DNA from 2 places in the Kitasatospora sp. NPDC043950 genome. Region 2 is predicted to be linked to the other one. Evidence: predicted binding sites of a transcription regulator. Region 2 holds the regulator's gene; the other holds the start of a gene.
The links. Region 2 encodes HspR, which represses chaperone genes until heat shock. Its sites were predicted from a motif close to TTGAGNNNNNNNNNCTCAA; they were not measured.
Positions count from the first base shown of each region.

Region 1: a site for HspR is predicted at 4,359-4,377, ahead of lon (endopeptidase La). Genes of this name have one in related genera too.

Region 1 covers NZ_JBWKER010000007.1:177,058-184,314, reverse strand. Annotated here, with positions in the region: gene AC07BF_RS07420 (multifunctional oxoglutarate decarboxylase/oxoglutarate dehydrogenase thiamine pyrophosphate-binding subunit/dihydrolipoyllysine-residue succinyltransferase subunit) at 1-626, opposite strand, end outside; gene AC07BF_RS07415 (sensor histidine kinase) at 909-2,039, opposite strand; gene AC07BF_RS07410 (response regulator transcription factor) at 2,132-2,869, opposite strand; gene AC07BF_RS07405 (rhomboid-like protein) at 3,435-4,232, shown strand; gene lon (endopeptidase La) at 4,400-6,796, shown strand; gene AC07BF_RS07395 (GtrA family protein) at 6,888-7,257, shown strand, end outside.
Region 2 covers NZ_JBWKER010000008.1:150,003-157,259, forward strand. Annotated here, with positions in the region: gene dnaK (molecular chaperone DnaK) at 1-194, shown strand, start outside; gene grpE (nucleotide exchange factor GrpE) at 191-826, shown strand; gene dnaJ (molecular chaperone DnaJ) at 1,065-2,222, shown strand; gene AC07BF_RS08160 (heat shock protein transcriptional repressor HspR) at 2,230-2,754, shown strand; gene AC07BF_RS08165 (helix-turn-helix domain-containing protein) at 2,949-3,956, shown strand; gene AC07BF_RS08170 (hypothetical protein) at 3,975-4,133, opposite strand; gene AC07BF_RS08175 (TIR domain-containing protein) at 4,504-5,130, shown strand; gene AC07BF_RS08180 (LuxR C-terminal-related transcriptional regulator) at 5,138-6,115, opposite strand; gene AC07BF_RS08185 (LuxR C-terminal-related transcriptional regulator) at 6,115-7,104, opposite strand; gene AC07BF_RS08190 (LuxR C-terminal-related transcriptional regulator) at 7,195-7,257, opposite strand, start outside.

The DNA.
Region 1 (7,257 bases), on a different contig from region 2:
GCCTTGATGGCCTGGACCAGGGCGTAGCCGATCAGGTGGGTGAAGGAGACCTTGCCGCCGCGGGCGCGCTGCAGGTGGTTGTTGATGACGATGCGGTTGTCGATCAACAGCTTCGCGGGTACCGCGCGGACCGAGGTCGCGGTCGGCACCTCCAGCGAGGCGTCCATGTTGGTGGCGACGGCCTTGGCCGGGCCGCGCAGCTGGATCAGCTCGGGGCCGGCGGGCGCGTCCGCCGCGGCGGCGGCCGGAGCGGCCGGAGCGGTCGGGGCGGCGGCCTTGGGGGCCGGGGCCGGGGGCGCGACGGGAGCTGCGGCGAGCGGCGCGGGGGCCGGCGCCGGAGCGGCCGGGGCGGCCGGTGCGGCGGGGGCGGTCGCGGCCGGAGCAGCAGCAGCGGGCGCGGGGGCAGCGGCAGGGGTCGGCGTGGGGCCGGCCTGGGTCGCGGCCTGGGTCACTGGGGTCACCTCGGTACCGGGCTTGTAGTCGGCGAAAAAGTCCCACCAGGCTCGGTCGACCGAGTTCGGGTCCTGGAGGTACTGCTGGTAGATCTCATCGACGAGCCACTCATTGGGACCGAAGCCAGTGGAGCTAGCCGAGCTATTGGGGGTTTCAGGGGACTGTGGCGACACGGCGGCAACCGCCCTCTTCCGCTTCCTTTTGGGATGTTTGGACAGCGGGGATTAAGGCTACGCCCCTGACCAGTGATCGCGCAGTCCCCGGGCCCCAGGCGTCGCCCAGATCACAGTCCTGACCTGCAGTTTGGCTGAAAATGTGCGTTAGAAAGCCGTATCTGAGGGGAAGCGATCGCCTCCACCCATAGGGCATATCCGGGCAAAACCGGACAAAGCCCCATGCGGATCATCCAATGATCTTCGTGTACGTCTGTGTCGCTTCTGTGACACATCCGACCCTCAGCGCTGCCCCGGCAGCCGGACCTCGATCCGGCAGCCGCGCGGCGACTCGGCGACCGCGATCCGACCGCCGTGCAGGTCCACCGCCCAGCGGGCGATGGCCAGGCCGAGGCCGGTGCCGCCGTCCGAGCCGGGCCCCTGGGCGGTCGCGGTGCCGCTGCGGCTGAACCGCTCGAACACCCGGCCGCGGTCGGCCGGCGGGATGCCCGGGCCCTCGTCCTCGACCTCCAGCAGCAGGCCGCCGGGCCCGCCGTCGGGCCGCGCGCGCACCGTCACGGTCCCGCCGGGCGGGGAGTGCTTGCAGGCGTTGTCGACCAGGTTGGCGACCACCTGGTGGAGCCGTTCCGGGTCCGCCACGCCGGTCAGGCCGGTCGGGCTGACCTCCAGCGCCAGCCGGACGTCGCCGCGCCGGGAGAACGCCCCGCCGGCCGTCGCGCCGTCCACGGTGACCCCGCGCAGCACGCCGTCCAGGAACTCGCGCACCTCGAAGGGGCGGGCGTCCAGGTCGACAACGCCGTCGTCGATCTTGGAGAGGTCCAGCAGGTGGGTGACCAGGCGGCCGAGCCGCTCGGTCTGCTCCAGGGCGGCCCCCAGGGTCGCCGGATTGGGCTGGACGACGCCGTCCACCACGTTCTCCAGCACGGCGCGCAGCGCGGCGATGGGCGTGCGCAGCTCGTGCGAGACGTTGGCGACCAGCTCGCGGCGGTGCCGGTCGGCGGCCCCCAGATCGGCGGCCATCTGGTTGAAGGTGGTCGCCAGTTCGCCGATCTCGTCGCGCGAGTTCACCTCGACCCGGCGGCTGTAGTCGCCGGAGGCCATCGCGCGGGCGGCGGCCGTCATCTCGCGCAGGGGGGCGGTCAGCCCGTGCGCGAGGAACTGCATGAAGAGCAGCGAGGCGATCATGGAGAAGACCATGATGATCCGGATCTGGGTCTCGGACCGGATCGCCACGACCACCATGCCGGTGGCCAGGAAGACGGAGACGATCACCAGCAGGGCGAGCTTGCCCTTGATCGAGCGGACCGGGTCGAGCGGCCGGATGTCGGCCCAGACCCGGCGGGCGGCGCGGGCGGCCAGCGTCTGCGACCGCGTGCCGCCGGTGTCCCCGTTGCGTTGCTGTGGAAAGGTCATTGGTCCCCTGTGATCCCCGCGTACGTCCCCCGCGTGGTGCGCGGCAGTTCGGGACACGGGCCCCCCGGAGGCCCGTCGCCCGAGGCTCGCCGCTAGGAGAGCGGGGCCTCCAGCGCGTACCCGACGCCGTGGACGGTACGGATCCAGCTCGCGCCGATCTTGCGGCGCAGCGCCTTGACGTGGCTGTCCACGGTGCGGGTGCCGGACGCGTCCGTCCAGTCCCAGACCTCGGCCAGCAGCTGCTCGCGGGTCAGCACGGCGCGCGGCTGCGCGGCCAGGCAGGCGAGCAGGTCGAACTCGGTGGGCGTCAGGTGGACGTCGCCCGAGGCGAGCCGGACCCGGCGCTGCACGTGGTCGATCTCCAGCTCGCCGAAGCGCAGCGAGCCGAGCGCGGGCGTGCGGGCCGCCTGCTGGGCGCGCTCGACGCGGCGCAGCAGCACGTTGACCCGGGCGGCCAGTTCGCGCATCGAGAACGGTTTGGTCATGTAGTCGTCGGCGCCCACGCCGAGGCCGACCAGCAGGTCCGTCTCGTCGTCGCGCGCGGTCAGCATCAGCACCGGCACCGGGCGCTGCGCCTGGATCCGGCGGCACACCTCAAGGCCGTCGAAGCCGGGCAGCATGATGTCGAGGACCACCAGGTCCGGCTGCCAGGTGTGGAAGCCGTCGACCGCGCCCGGCCCGTCGTGGGCCACGGCGACCTTGAAGCCCTCCGCGCCCAGCCGGGCCGCGATCGACTCCGCGATCGTCGGCTCGTCCTCCACCACCAGCACTCTGCGTTGGCTGCTCACCGTGCCGCCGCTGTGGTTGTTGTCCTGCTGAAGTTCTGTCACGGTCACGCCACCGCCCCCAGGGCTGCGGGCCGGCCACCTGTGGGGATGGCGGGACTCCGCTCGTAGTCTTGTTCCGTCGTGGACTGTGCCGGGTCCGCCGTCCCGTCGTGCGTGCGGGTCGGCGGGCGGATTGTCGCCCGCCCACTTCTCCCGCGCACTTCGCAGCGTACGGACAGCGGATGCCTCCCGGCAGGTGGACCGGACGTTTCCGGCCCGTGGGCCGGCTGTCGGGCCGCCCTCGGAGCCCACTGCACGAGTGGGCACGGGCCGATACCTTACCCGGCGATTTTTCTCTGCGTAACGGTACGTATGCAGTCGAGTTGACGCCAAGTCGCCGGTCAGAGCCCCTGTCGGCGCGCTCGCCGAAAGAAGGTCTGGACCAATATCAGGAATCCGGTCGACCGGTTTCCTGACGGTCTTCACCGGCTTTTCTCAGATGCCTCTCAGAACCTCGACGTAACGTGGCCACGACAACGCCCCCGCAGGGCGGGATCCGCGGCGCGCGCCGGTACGTTGGGCACCTGGGTGAGGGGCCGGTGGCTGCCGGCGTGGAGCGGAGGGCGGCATGGCTGGACTGCGGCGAGGTGCCGGACGGGTCGGGGCGCCGCCCGCCGGCCCGCCGTACGGGATGCTCCGGCACGGTCTGCGCACCGGCGTCGTCGAGTGGCTGCTGGCGCGGGTGCCGACACCCCGGCGAAACCCCTTCACCCTCGGCTATCTCGCCGTGGTGGGCGCCACCACGACCTTTGCCAAACTCGCCGATCCGGAACTCGTGCAGCGGCTGCAGGAGGCCTCCAGTTCCGACGGCCACAACCTCCTGCAGCACCCCCTGCGCGCGCTGGTGCTCAGCGGCTTCTGGGTGGCCGGCGAGGTGTGGATGCCGTACCTGTGGGGATTCGCCGTCACCCTCGCGCCGCTGGAGCGCCGGATCGGCCCCGCCCGGGCGGCGGCGGTCTTCGCGATCGGGCACGTCACGGCCACGCTGCTGTCCCAGGGCGTGGTGATCACCGCGGTGGAGACCGGGCGGATGGAGGCCGGGGCACTGGACTACCTGGACATCGGCGTCAGCTACGGCGTGCTCACCTGTCTGGGCGCGGTGGCCGGGCTGCTGCCGTGGCGCGGGCGGCTGGTCGCGCTCGGCGGCGCCGGGCTGCTGATCGCCGAGCAGATCCTCACCGAGCGGGACCTGGTCACCGCCGTGGGGCACCCGGCCGCGGTGCTCACCGGGGTGGCGCTGTGGCGCTGGCTGCGCCGGGCCCAGGCCCGCCGGCCGCGGCCGAAGCCGCGGACGCGCCGGGTCGAGGCGCCGGCCGCGGGCTCCTCGCCCGCGCCGGGCGGCGCTCCGGTCCTGGACGTGCGCTGACCCTTCCGGGTGTCGCCCCCGGGCGCTTTTGACGGCACTTCCCTCGCCCTCCCCCTGCTCGCTCCACACCCGCTCCTGTTCGCTCACGGCGAACGCCGCCCCGGGAACATCCGGCGCGCGCCAGGCCTTAGTCAGGTCGACTCAACTTCACTGACTGGGGAGAGATCATGGCATCGACGTCCACACCGCTCACCCTGCCCGTGCTGCCGCTCGACGACGAGGTCGTCCTGCCGGGCATGGTCGTCCCGCTGGACCTCAAGGACACCGAGGTGCGCGCCGCGGTCGAGGCCGCCCGCGCGGCGGCCACCGGCACCGGCAAGCCGCAGGTCCTGCTGGTCCCGCGGGTGGACGGCTCGTACGCGGCGGTCGGCACCCTGGCCACCGTCGAACAGGTCGGCCGACTGGCCGACGGGGAGCCGGCCGCGCTGGTGCGCGCCGTGCGCCGGGTCCGCATCGGGGCCGGCACCACCGGCCCCGGCGCCGCCCTCTGGGTGGAGACCACGCCCTTCCGGGAGTCCTCGGTGGACACCCCGGTGGCCGGCCGGGCCGCCGAGCTGGTCAAGGAGTACAAGGCGCTGTCCACCCAGTGGCTGCGCAGGCGCGGCGCCTGGCAGATCGTCGACCGGGTGGCCCAGATCGAGGGCGTCGGCGAGCTCGCCGACAACATCGGCTACGCGCCCTTCGCCACCGCCGAGCAGAAGCTCAAGGTGCTGCTGGAGGCCGACCAGGTCGCCCGCCTGGAGTACGCGCTGACCCTGCTGCGCGACCACCTCGCCGAGGAGGAGGTCAACGACACCATCCGCAAGGACGTCGAGGAGGGCGTGGCCAAGCAGCAGAAGGAGTTCCTGCTCCGCCGCCAGCTGGAGGCCGTCCGCAAGGAACTGGCCGAGCTCAACGGCGACCCGGCCGACGAGGAGGGCGACTACCGCGCCCGGGTCGAGGCCGCCGACCTGCCCGAGAAGGTCCGCGACGCGGCCCTCAAGGAGGTCGACAAGCTGGAGCGGGCCTCCGAGCAGTCTCCCGAGGGCCCCTGGATCCGCACCTGGCTGGACACCGTCCTGGAGCTGCCCTGGAACGAGCGCACCGAGGACGCGTACGACATCGCCGGCGCCCGCGCCGTGCTGGACGCCGACCACGCCGGCCTGGCCGACGTGAAGGACCGCATCGTCGAGTACCTCGCGGTGCGCAAGCGCCGGGCCGACCAGGGGCTCGGGCTGGTCGGCGGCCGGCGCGGAGGGGCGGTGCTGGCGCTGGTCGGCCCGCCCGGCGTCGGCAAGACCTCGCTCGGCGAGTCGGTGGCCCGCGCCATGGGCCGCACCTTCGTCCGGGTCGCGCTCGGCGGCGTCCGGGACGAGGCCGAGATCCGCGGCCACCGGCGCACCTACGTCGGCGCGCAGCCCGGCCGGCTCGTGCGGGCGATCAAGGAGGCCGGCTCGATGAACCCGGTCGTCCTGCTCGACGAGATCGACAAGGTCGGCTCCGACTACCGGGGCGACCCGGCCGCCGCCCTGCTGGAGGTGCTGGACCCGGCGCAGAACCACACCTTCCGGGACCACTACCTGGAGGTCGAGCTCGACCTCTCGGACGTCGTCTTCCTCGCCACCGCCAACGTGCTGGAGGCCATCCCCGAGCCGCTGCTCGACCGGATGGAGCTCGTCCGCCTCGACGGCTACACCGAGGACGAGAAGGTCGTCATCGCCCGCGACCACCTGCTCCCGCGCCAGCGCGAGAAGGCCGGACTGGGCGGCGACCAGGTCAGCGTCGACGAGGCGGCGCTGCGCCGACTGGCCGGGGAGTACACCCGGGAGGCCGGCGTGCGGAACCTGGAGCGCTCGATCGCCCGGGTGCTGCGCAGGATCGCCGCCCAGGCCGAACTCGGCGAGCGCGAACTGCCCGCCGCGATCGGCCCGGACGAGCTGCGCGCCCTGATCGGCCGGCCCCACCACGTGCCGGAGGCCGCCCAGGCGCCGGCCGAGCGGCGCACCGCCGTCCCCGGCGTGGCCACCGGCCTCGCCGTGACCGGCGCCGGCGGCGACGTCCTCTACATCGAGGCCTCGCTCGCCGACGCCGAGACCGGCGGCACCGGACTCACCCTCACCGGGCAACTGGGCGACGTGATGAAGGAGTCCGCGCACATCGCGCTCTCCTACCTGCGCTCGCGCGGCGCCGAACTGGAGCTGCCGGTCACCTCGCTGCGCGACCGCGGCGTGCACCTGCACGTCCCCGCCGGGGCCGTCCCCAAGGACGGGCCGAGCGCCGGCATCACCATGACCACGGCGCTCGCCTCGCTGCTGTCCGGCCGCAAGGTGCGCACCGACCTGGCGATGACCGGCGAGGTGTCGCTGACCGGGCGGGTGCTGCCGATCGGCGGGGTGAAGCAGAAGCTGCTCGCCGCCGACCGGGCCGGCGTCACCACGGTGATCATCCCCAAGCGCAACGAGGCCGACCTGGACGACGTCCCGGCCGAGGTGCTGGAGCGGCTCACCGTCCACCCGGTGGCGGACGTGCGGGAGGTGCTGGAGCTGGCCCTGGAACCGGCCAAGGTCCTGGCCGCGGCGGCCTGACCCGGCCGCGCCGGGTCGACGGGCGGACCGACGGGAGGATCGACGGGAGGATCGACGGGAGGACGGCGTCTGCGCGTGCCACACTGCGGAGATGCCGTCCCCCACGCAGCGCGCCCTGGCCCGGGTGCCGGCCCGGCTGCGTCCGTTCCTGGTGCGGCACCGCAGGCTGGTGAAGTTCCTGCTGGTCGGCGGCGCCTGCTTCACCCTCACCCTGGTGATCGACTTCGAGCTGAAGTTCACCGTGCTGGAGCGCAAGCCGGTGGTCGCGCTGACGATCGCGACCGTGATCTCGACCGTCGTCTCCTACGTGCTCAACCGTCGCTGGGCCTTCCGGACGGCCGGGCACCCGCGCGAGGCACTGCTGTTCTTCCTGGTCAGCGCCATGGCGATCGCCGTCAACGACCTGCCGCTGGCACTCTCCCGCTACGCCCTGGACCTGCGCGAGCCGTACGTCGGCCCGT
Region 2 (7,257 bases):
TGAAGGGCGAGGACATCGCGAAGATCCGCGAAGCCTCGGAGAAGGTCTCCACCACCGCGCAGAAGCTCGGCCAGGCGCTGTACGCCAACGCCGACGCCGCCGCCCCGGCCGGCGAGTCCACCCAGGCCAAGGACGACGACGTCGTCGACGCCGAGATCGTGGACGACGAGAAGCCCAAGGGCGGTGCGGCATGACGGACAAGCCGCAGGGCGGCAAGCCCGGCGACGACTCCGCCGCCGACGAGGCTGTGATCAAGGCCGCCGAGGAGGCCGCCGCAGCCGGCGCCGCCGACTCCGGCTCCGGTGCGGGCTCCGACGAACTCGCCACTGCCAAGCGGGAGTCGGCCGAGCGCACCGCCGACCTGCAGCGCCTGCAGGCCGAGTACCAGAACTACCGCAAGCGGGTCGAGCGCGACCGGCTGACGGTCCGCGAGATCGCGGTCTCCAACATCCTGGAGTCCCTGATCCCGGTGCTCGACGACATCGGCCGCGCCCGCGAGCACGGCGAGGTCACCGGCGGCTTCAAGTCCGTCGCCGAGTCCCTGGAGACGGTCGTCGCCAAGCTGGGCCTCCAGCAGTTCGGCAAGGAGGGCGAGCCCTTCGACCCGACCATGCACGAGGCGCTGATGCACAGCTACTCCTCGGACGTCACCGAGGACACCTGTGTGCAGATCCTCCAGCCCGGCTACCGCATCGGCGAGCGGATCATCCGCCCCGCCATGGTCGCCGTCGCGGAGCCCCAGCCGGGCACCCAGACCACGGCCGCGCCCGACGGCGAGGCGAAGTCCGGGGACGCGGACAAGTCCGACGGTGGTTCGGACAGCTGACAACCTGTGACAGCTGACAACCAGTGCGCTGCGGAGTCGTACGCCGGCCAGTACGGCGGCCGGCTCCGCAGCGCGCTGTCAACAGCGCCCGGTGAAGCGGCTGTTGACAGCGCAGCGACGATGGACATCGGGAGGTGGCGGCAGCTATGAGCAAGCGCAGCGAGCGAATCGTTGAAAAACGAATCGTTGAAAGGCGCGTGTTGCGCGGAGCGGCTGCCGAGCGGAGCGAGGTGGACGCATGAGTGGCAAGGACTACGTGGAGAAGGACTACTACAAGGTCCTCGGCGTGCCCAAGGACGCCACCGCCGCCGAGATCAAGAAGACCTACCGCAAGCTCGCGCGCGAGTTCCACCCGGACGCCAACAAGGGTGACGTCAAGGCCGAGGAACGCTTCAAGGACATCTCCGAGGCCTACGACGTCCTGTCCGACGAGAAGCGCCGCAAGGAGTACGACGAGGCCCGCAGCCTCTTCGCCAACGGCGGCTTCCGGGCCGGCGGACCCGGCCAGGGCAACGGCAGCTACAACTTCGACTTCGGCGACCTCTTCAGCGGCAGCCAGAACACCGGCAGCGGCGGGCTCGGCGACGTCTTCGGCGGGCTCTTCAACCGCGGCGGCGGCCGGCAGGCCCAGCCCCGGCGCGGCGCCGACGTCGAGACCGAGGTGACCCTCGCCTTCGACGAGGCCGTCGACGGTGCGACCGTCCCGCTGCGGATGACCAGCCAGGCCCCCTGCCGCAGCTGCAACGGCACCGGCGCCAAGTCCGGCACCACCCCGCGGGTCTGCCCGACCTGCGTCGGCGCCGGCACCGTCAGCCGCGGCCAGGGCGCGTTCGCGCTCTCCGAGCCGTGCAAGGACTGCCGCGGGCGCGGCATGATCGTCGACGACCCGTGCGTCGACTGCCACGGCAGCGGCCGGGCCAGCTCCGCCCACACCATGCAGGTCCGCATCCCGGCCGGCGTCCAGGACGCCCAGCGCATCCGGCTCAAGGGCAAGGGCGCCCAGGGCGAACGCGGCGGACAGCCCGGCGACCTCTACGTCACCGTGCACGTCGGCCCGCACCCCGTCTTCGGGCGCAAGGGGGACAACCTCACCGTCACCGTCCCCGTCACCTTCCCCGAGGCCACCCTCGGCGCCACCATCGAGGTGCCCACGCTGAACGGGCCCGCCGTGAAGCTGAAGCTGCCCCCCGGCAGCGCCAACGGCCTCACCATGCGCGCCCGCGGCAAGGGTGCCACCCGCAAGGACGGCACCCGCGGCGACCTCCTCGTCACCGTCGAGGTCGTGGTGCCGCGGCACGTCACCGGGGACGCGCTGAACGCCCTGGAGCAGTACCGCGAGGCCACCGCCTCCGACGACCCACGAGCCGCCCTGTTCCGGGCGGCGAAGGGAGCGTGACGACCAGATGATCCCCGACAGCCCCATCGGCCCCGGCATCGGTGAAGGCCTGCCCGGCATCGGCTCCGGCCTGCCCGGCGACGGCCGCCGCACCCGGCGGCCCACCGCCCCGCCGCAGTACGTCCTCACCGAGGACACCCCGGTGTACGTCATCTCCGTCGCCGCCGAGCTCTCCGGCCTGCACCCGCAGACCCTCCGCCAGTACGACCGCCTCGGTCTGGTCAGCCCCGACCGCACCGCCGGCCGGGGCCGCCGCTACTCCGCGCGCGACATCCAGCAGCTGCGCGAGGTCCAGCGGCTCTCCCAGGACGAGGGCATCAACCTGGCCGGCATCAAGCGGATCATCGAGCTGGAGAACCAGGTCACCGCGCTCCAGTCCCGCATCGGCGAACTGGTCGACTCCCTCGAAGGCGCCACCAGCGCCCTCCAGCAGCGCGAGGCCGCCGTCCACGCCTCCTACCGCCGCGACCTCGTCCCCTACCAGCCCCCCACCCAGTCCAGCGCCCTGGTCGTCTGGCGCCCCAAACGCTGAGACTTGGCTGAACACCTCCGGCCGCCGGCTCCCCTCCACCCGGGGGGTGCCGGCGGCTTGATCGTGGTGAGAGAGTGCTGTCGAACAAATCTGGCCGCCCTCACCGATGCCACCCGATCTGGCATGCTGCACTGCGATTCCGGTATTGGTGCCCGGCAGGTAGTGCAGACACGGCCACGGCAAGGAGCCCGCAGATGAGTGGACGAGAACAGCCCAGTACCGCCGCGATTGGGCCCTCCGTCCTCTCGAAAGAAGCGCGGGAGTTGTATCTGGCGGTCATCCGCGAGAACGGACGGCTTCCGAAGGACTCCGACCTCGCCAGGGCGGGCGGGGCCCAGGAGGAGTTGGTGGCCATAGGCCTTCTGGTCGCCGACACCGACGAGCCCGGTGTCCTCGTCGCGGTCGACCCCCAGCAGCTGTCCGAGAGCCTCTCCGTGACCTGGCAGCGCCAGGCGCTCGACCTGCTCACCCGCGCGTCGGCCCTCGCCACCGATCTCCACGACCTGACGGCCGCTTACCACTCACCGGAGCAGGCCGGCGGCGCGATCGAGTACGTGCGGGGGAAGGTGCTGATCAACCAGCGGGTGCAGCAGATCGTCGCCAGCGCCTCGGAGGAGATCCTCGCCGCCCAACCCGGCGGGCCGCGCCCGTCGGAGGCGCTCACCGGCATCCTCACCCGCGACCTCGAAGCCCTCCGCCTGGGCATCACGCTCAGGACGATCTACCACCCGAGCACCCGGTACCACGCTCCCACCAGGGAATACGTGGCCACGATAACCAAGGCCGGCGGGCGGTTCCGGACGCTGGAGGAGCCCTACACGCGATTGATCGTCATCGATCGCCGAATCGCGGTCATCCCCATCGCCGAGGACCTCAATCTGGCTGCCTTCGTGCACGATCGGGCCGTCATCAGCTACCTGATCAGCGAGATCTTCGAGCGGAACTGGAGCCGGGCGCTGGACTTCGACGGCGCGCGCGCCGTTCCGCAGCAGGTGGTCTCCGGGATGCGGCAGACGATCATCGACCTCATGCTCGAAGGCGTGAACCACCGGGTGATCGCCCGCAGACTCGGCATCAGTGAAAGGACGCTCGCGCGGCACCTGGCCGAGATGCGCGACGAGCACAATGTCGAGTCGCTCTTCCAACTCGGGTACGCATTGGCCAGGAACAGCGTTCCGACCGACTCCGACAGCTATCACTGACCAAGCGTCGCGGCGGTCTCAGTTCCAGATCGTGTCATTGGCCAGCGCCATGGTCTTCGGCGCTGCCGCATCGTGGGAAACCCCGATGTTCCAGATCGTGTCGTCGGCCGGACTCGAACCGCTGCTGATGAAAAGCGCCAGACCCACAACGACTGGAACCAGGACAAACCGCACCACCCGGCGTATCCGAGACATGGTGCCCCCTCTCTTTGTTTAAGACTTGACGCGGGTACCCAGCCATTGTTTCGAACAACCTGCCACATAATGCCGCAAGCCCATGCCGGAAGCCAGGGGGCCTGCTACCCCAGTGCGTCATCTCTCTGCCAGGCATCGAGATGACACCACGGCTCTGTGGACGGTGGCGACGGTCGACAGAGACGATCAGTGCACTCCCCAACCCCTCTCGCGGGAGGGGGAAGACGGGGACACCACAAACAACATGTCCATGACTAGTTCGTTTCGACCACAACGAATGCACAGCAGCATTCCGATAGTCACCACCCAACGGGGCGATCGGCCTGGTTGGCACCTATCCCCGGAGTCGACAATGAGTGAGCCCTACCTGCGAGAGCACGCCGGACAGACCCCCGAGGGCCGGCGTGCGCGTGTGTTCCTGGCCGCGCCGCTGATGCGGCTGACCGGGCCCGCGGACAGTGTGGTGACGCTCGCCAGCCGGACGCGGCTGACGACGCTCCGTACCACCCTGCTCCGCAGCGGTGCCGCCGTGTACAGCGCGCACCACAGTGATGCCTGGACCGTCGCCGGGCAGGCGCCGGAGCCCCGGGTGCCGTCCGACTTCCGGGCCCTGCAGTCCGCGGACCTCGTGTTCGCCTACGTCGGGGCGCCGCTGTCGGCCGGGGTGAGCCTGGAGCTGGGGTGGGCGTCGGCGCTGCGGAAGCCGATCGTCCTCCTCGTCGACGAGGCCATCACGCACAACCCGCTGATCGCCACCATCGAGCAGGTCGCCCCCGTCCTGCCGCTGGTCTTCGACGACACCTGGTCGCAGGAGGCCCTCAACCACACCGTGGAGACCGCGCTCGACTGGGCCGGCATGGCGCTGTCCCTGCGCGAGGGCTTCTGGACCGCCCCCGGTGAGCAGTTCAACGTCCCCCGGCAGCAGCCCCCCGTCGTCGGCCGGGCCGGCTACTGGCCGACCAGCGCCGCCACCGGCTGAACAGCGCTCACCCATCGGGCTCCCCCGTCCGGGCGCCCCGCAGCTGCCAGCCCAGCTGGAACAGCGTCTCCGCGTCGTGCAGTTCGCGCAGCCGGGCGATGTGGCCGGCCACCGTCCGCTCGCTGAGGCCGAGGCGCCCGGCGATGGCGCGCTGGGTGAGGCCCTGGGCGAGGAGCCGGCCGACCTGCTCGTGGGCCGTCGACTCGGGAGCGGACGCCTGGTCGGCGCTCCAGAGGAGGCGGCCTGAGCGGGCCCAGTCCCGTTCGAACACGGCCAGGAAATGGTCGACGGTCGCCGGATCCTCGATGAAGGTCGCGCTCCGGAGGTCGTCGGCGGACTGGAGCACGGCGATCCGGCGGTCGAAGATGTGCAGGTGGCGGAACGGCTCGGCCAGGACCCGGAAGCGGGCGCCCAGTTCGGTGCCGCGGGCGGTGTGGTCGGCGGTCGCCTGGTCCCGGACGGCGCCGGGTGCGTAGATCACCCGGATCCGGCCGCCCCGGCCGCAGAACCGGCCGATCCGTTCCAGGGCCTCCTCCAACTGGTGGGCGTGGCGGGGCCGGCCGGGCTGGGCGACGAGGATCTCCTGGCGGCAGGCCGCCTCCACCTCGGTGAACCGCCGGATGACCGCGCCGAGGCCCTGGACGTGATGCACCGTACCGGCGCGGTCGGTCGGGCGCGGGGCCGTGTCGTAGGCCTTGGTCAGGTCGTCGAGGGCCTGCGGGAGTTGGGCGGCCTGGACGAGCAGCCGGGTGCCTTCGGCCCGGAGCTCGGCACTGATCCGGTCGCCGACCGTCCGCGGGTTGACGGCGGTGCAGACGTCGGATTCGGGCCGGGCGAGCAGCAGCCCGAGCGCGAGCAGGTGTTCCAGGGCCGGTCGGTCGGCGTCGGCCACCTCGGCCCGGTCGATCCAGCCGCCGCGCCGGAGGATGCGCAGGTACAGGTCGTGTGCGGCCTGGTCGGGCCGCTCGGCGCCGCGCCCGTGCATCACGGCACCCGCCGACGGGCGGCGTCGGCCGCCGACCGGAGCTGCCAGCCGAGTTGGAAGAGCGTCTCGGCGTCGTACAGTTCGCGCAGCCGGGCGATGTGGCCGGCCACCGTGCGTTCGCTCAGGCCGAGGCGGGTGGCGATGGCGCGCTGGGTGAGGCCCTGGGCGAGGAAACGGCCGACCTGGTCGGGCAGGGAATCGGCTGGTTCGGTGGCTTCCGGGCCACGGGACCAGCGGACCCGGGCGGCGCGCTGCCAGTCGCGTTCGAAGGCGTCGGCCATGAAGTCGACCACCACCGGGTCCTCGACGAAGGCCGCGCGGCTGTTGTCGGACGCGGCGGGGATGACGGCCACCTTCCGGTCGTAGATCAGGACCCGCCGGAACGGCTCGCCCAGCACCCGGTACCGGCAGCCGATCTCGGCGGACGCGGCGGCGAAGGCGGCGGTCGCCGGGTCTGCGGCCGCCGCCGGCTCGTAGATGCCCCGGACGGTGCCGCCGCGCTCGGCGAGCCGCCGCATCCGGTCGAGGGCGTCCGGGAGCCCCTCGACGGGCCGGGCACCGCCGGGCTGGGCGGACAGCATCTCCTGCGAGCACTCGGCGTCGAGTTGGGCCAGGCGCAGGCGGATCTGTTCGAAGCCGTGCACGTACGTGACATCGACGGAGCACTCGGGGTGGCGCGGCGTGACGTCGAAGGCCTGCGCCAACTCGGCGAACCGCTCGGGCGCTTCGTCCGCCCTGGCCAGCAGTTCGCCACCCACGGAACGCAGTTCGGACCCGATCCGGCCGATGACGACACGCGGGTTCACCGCGGCGTAGGCCGCGTCCTCGACCCTCGGGACGACCAGTCCGAGGTCGAGCAACCGCCCCAGGACCGGTTCGTCACCCGGAGTCAGGTCGGCCGCCCGGAGGATGCCGCCGTTGCCGACGACGGCGAGGTACAGCGCCCGGGCGGCGTCGTCGGGCAGGGGGGAGGTCGACGGGTCGGTCATGGGGATCCCCCCGGAGCCGCCCGCCGAGGGGGAAGAGGGTGCGGGCGCGGGGCGGGCCGGTCGGCTGGGGCCCGCTCGGCGGGGCCGGGTTCATCGGTCATCGCGGGCGCCTCTCATCAGCCAGCCGAGTTGGAAGAGGGTCTGGGCGCCGTG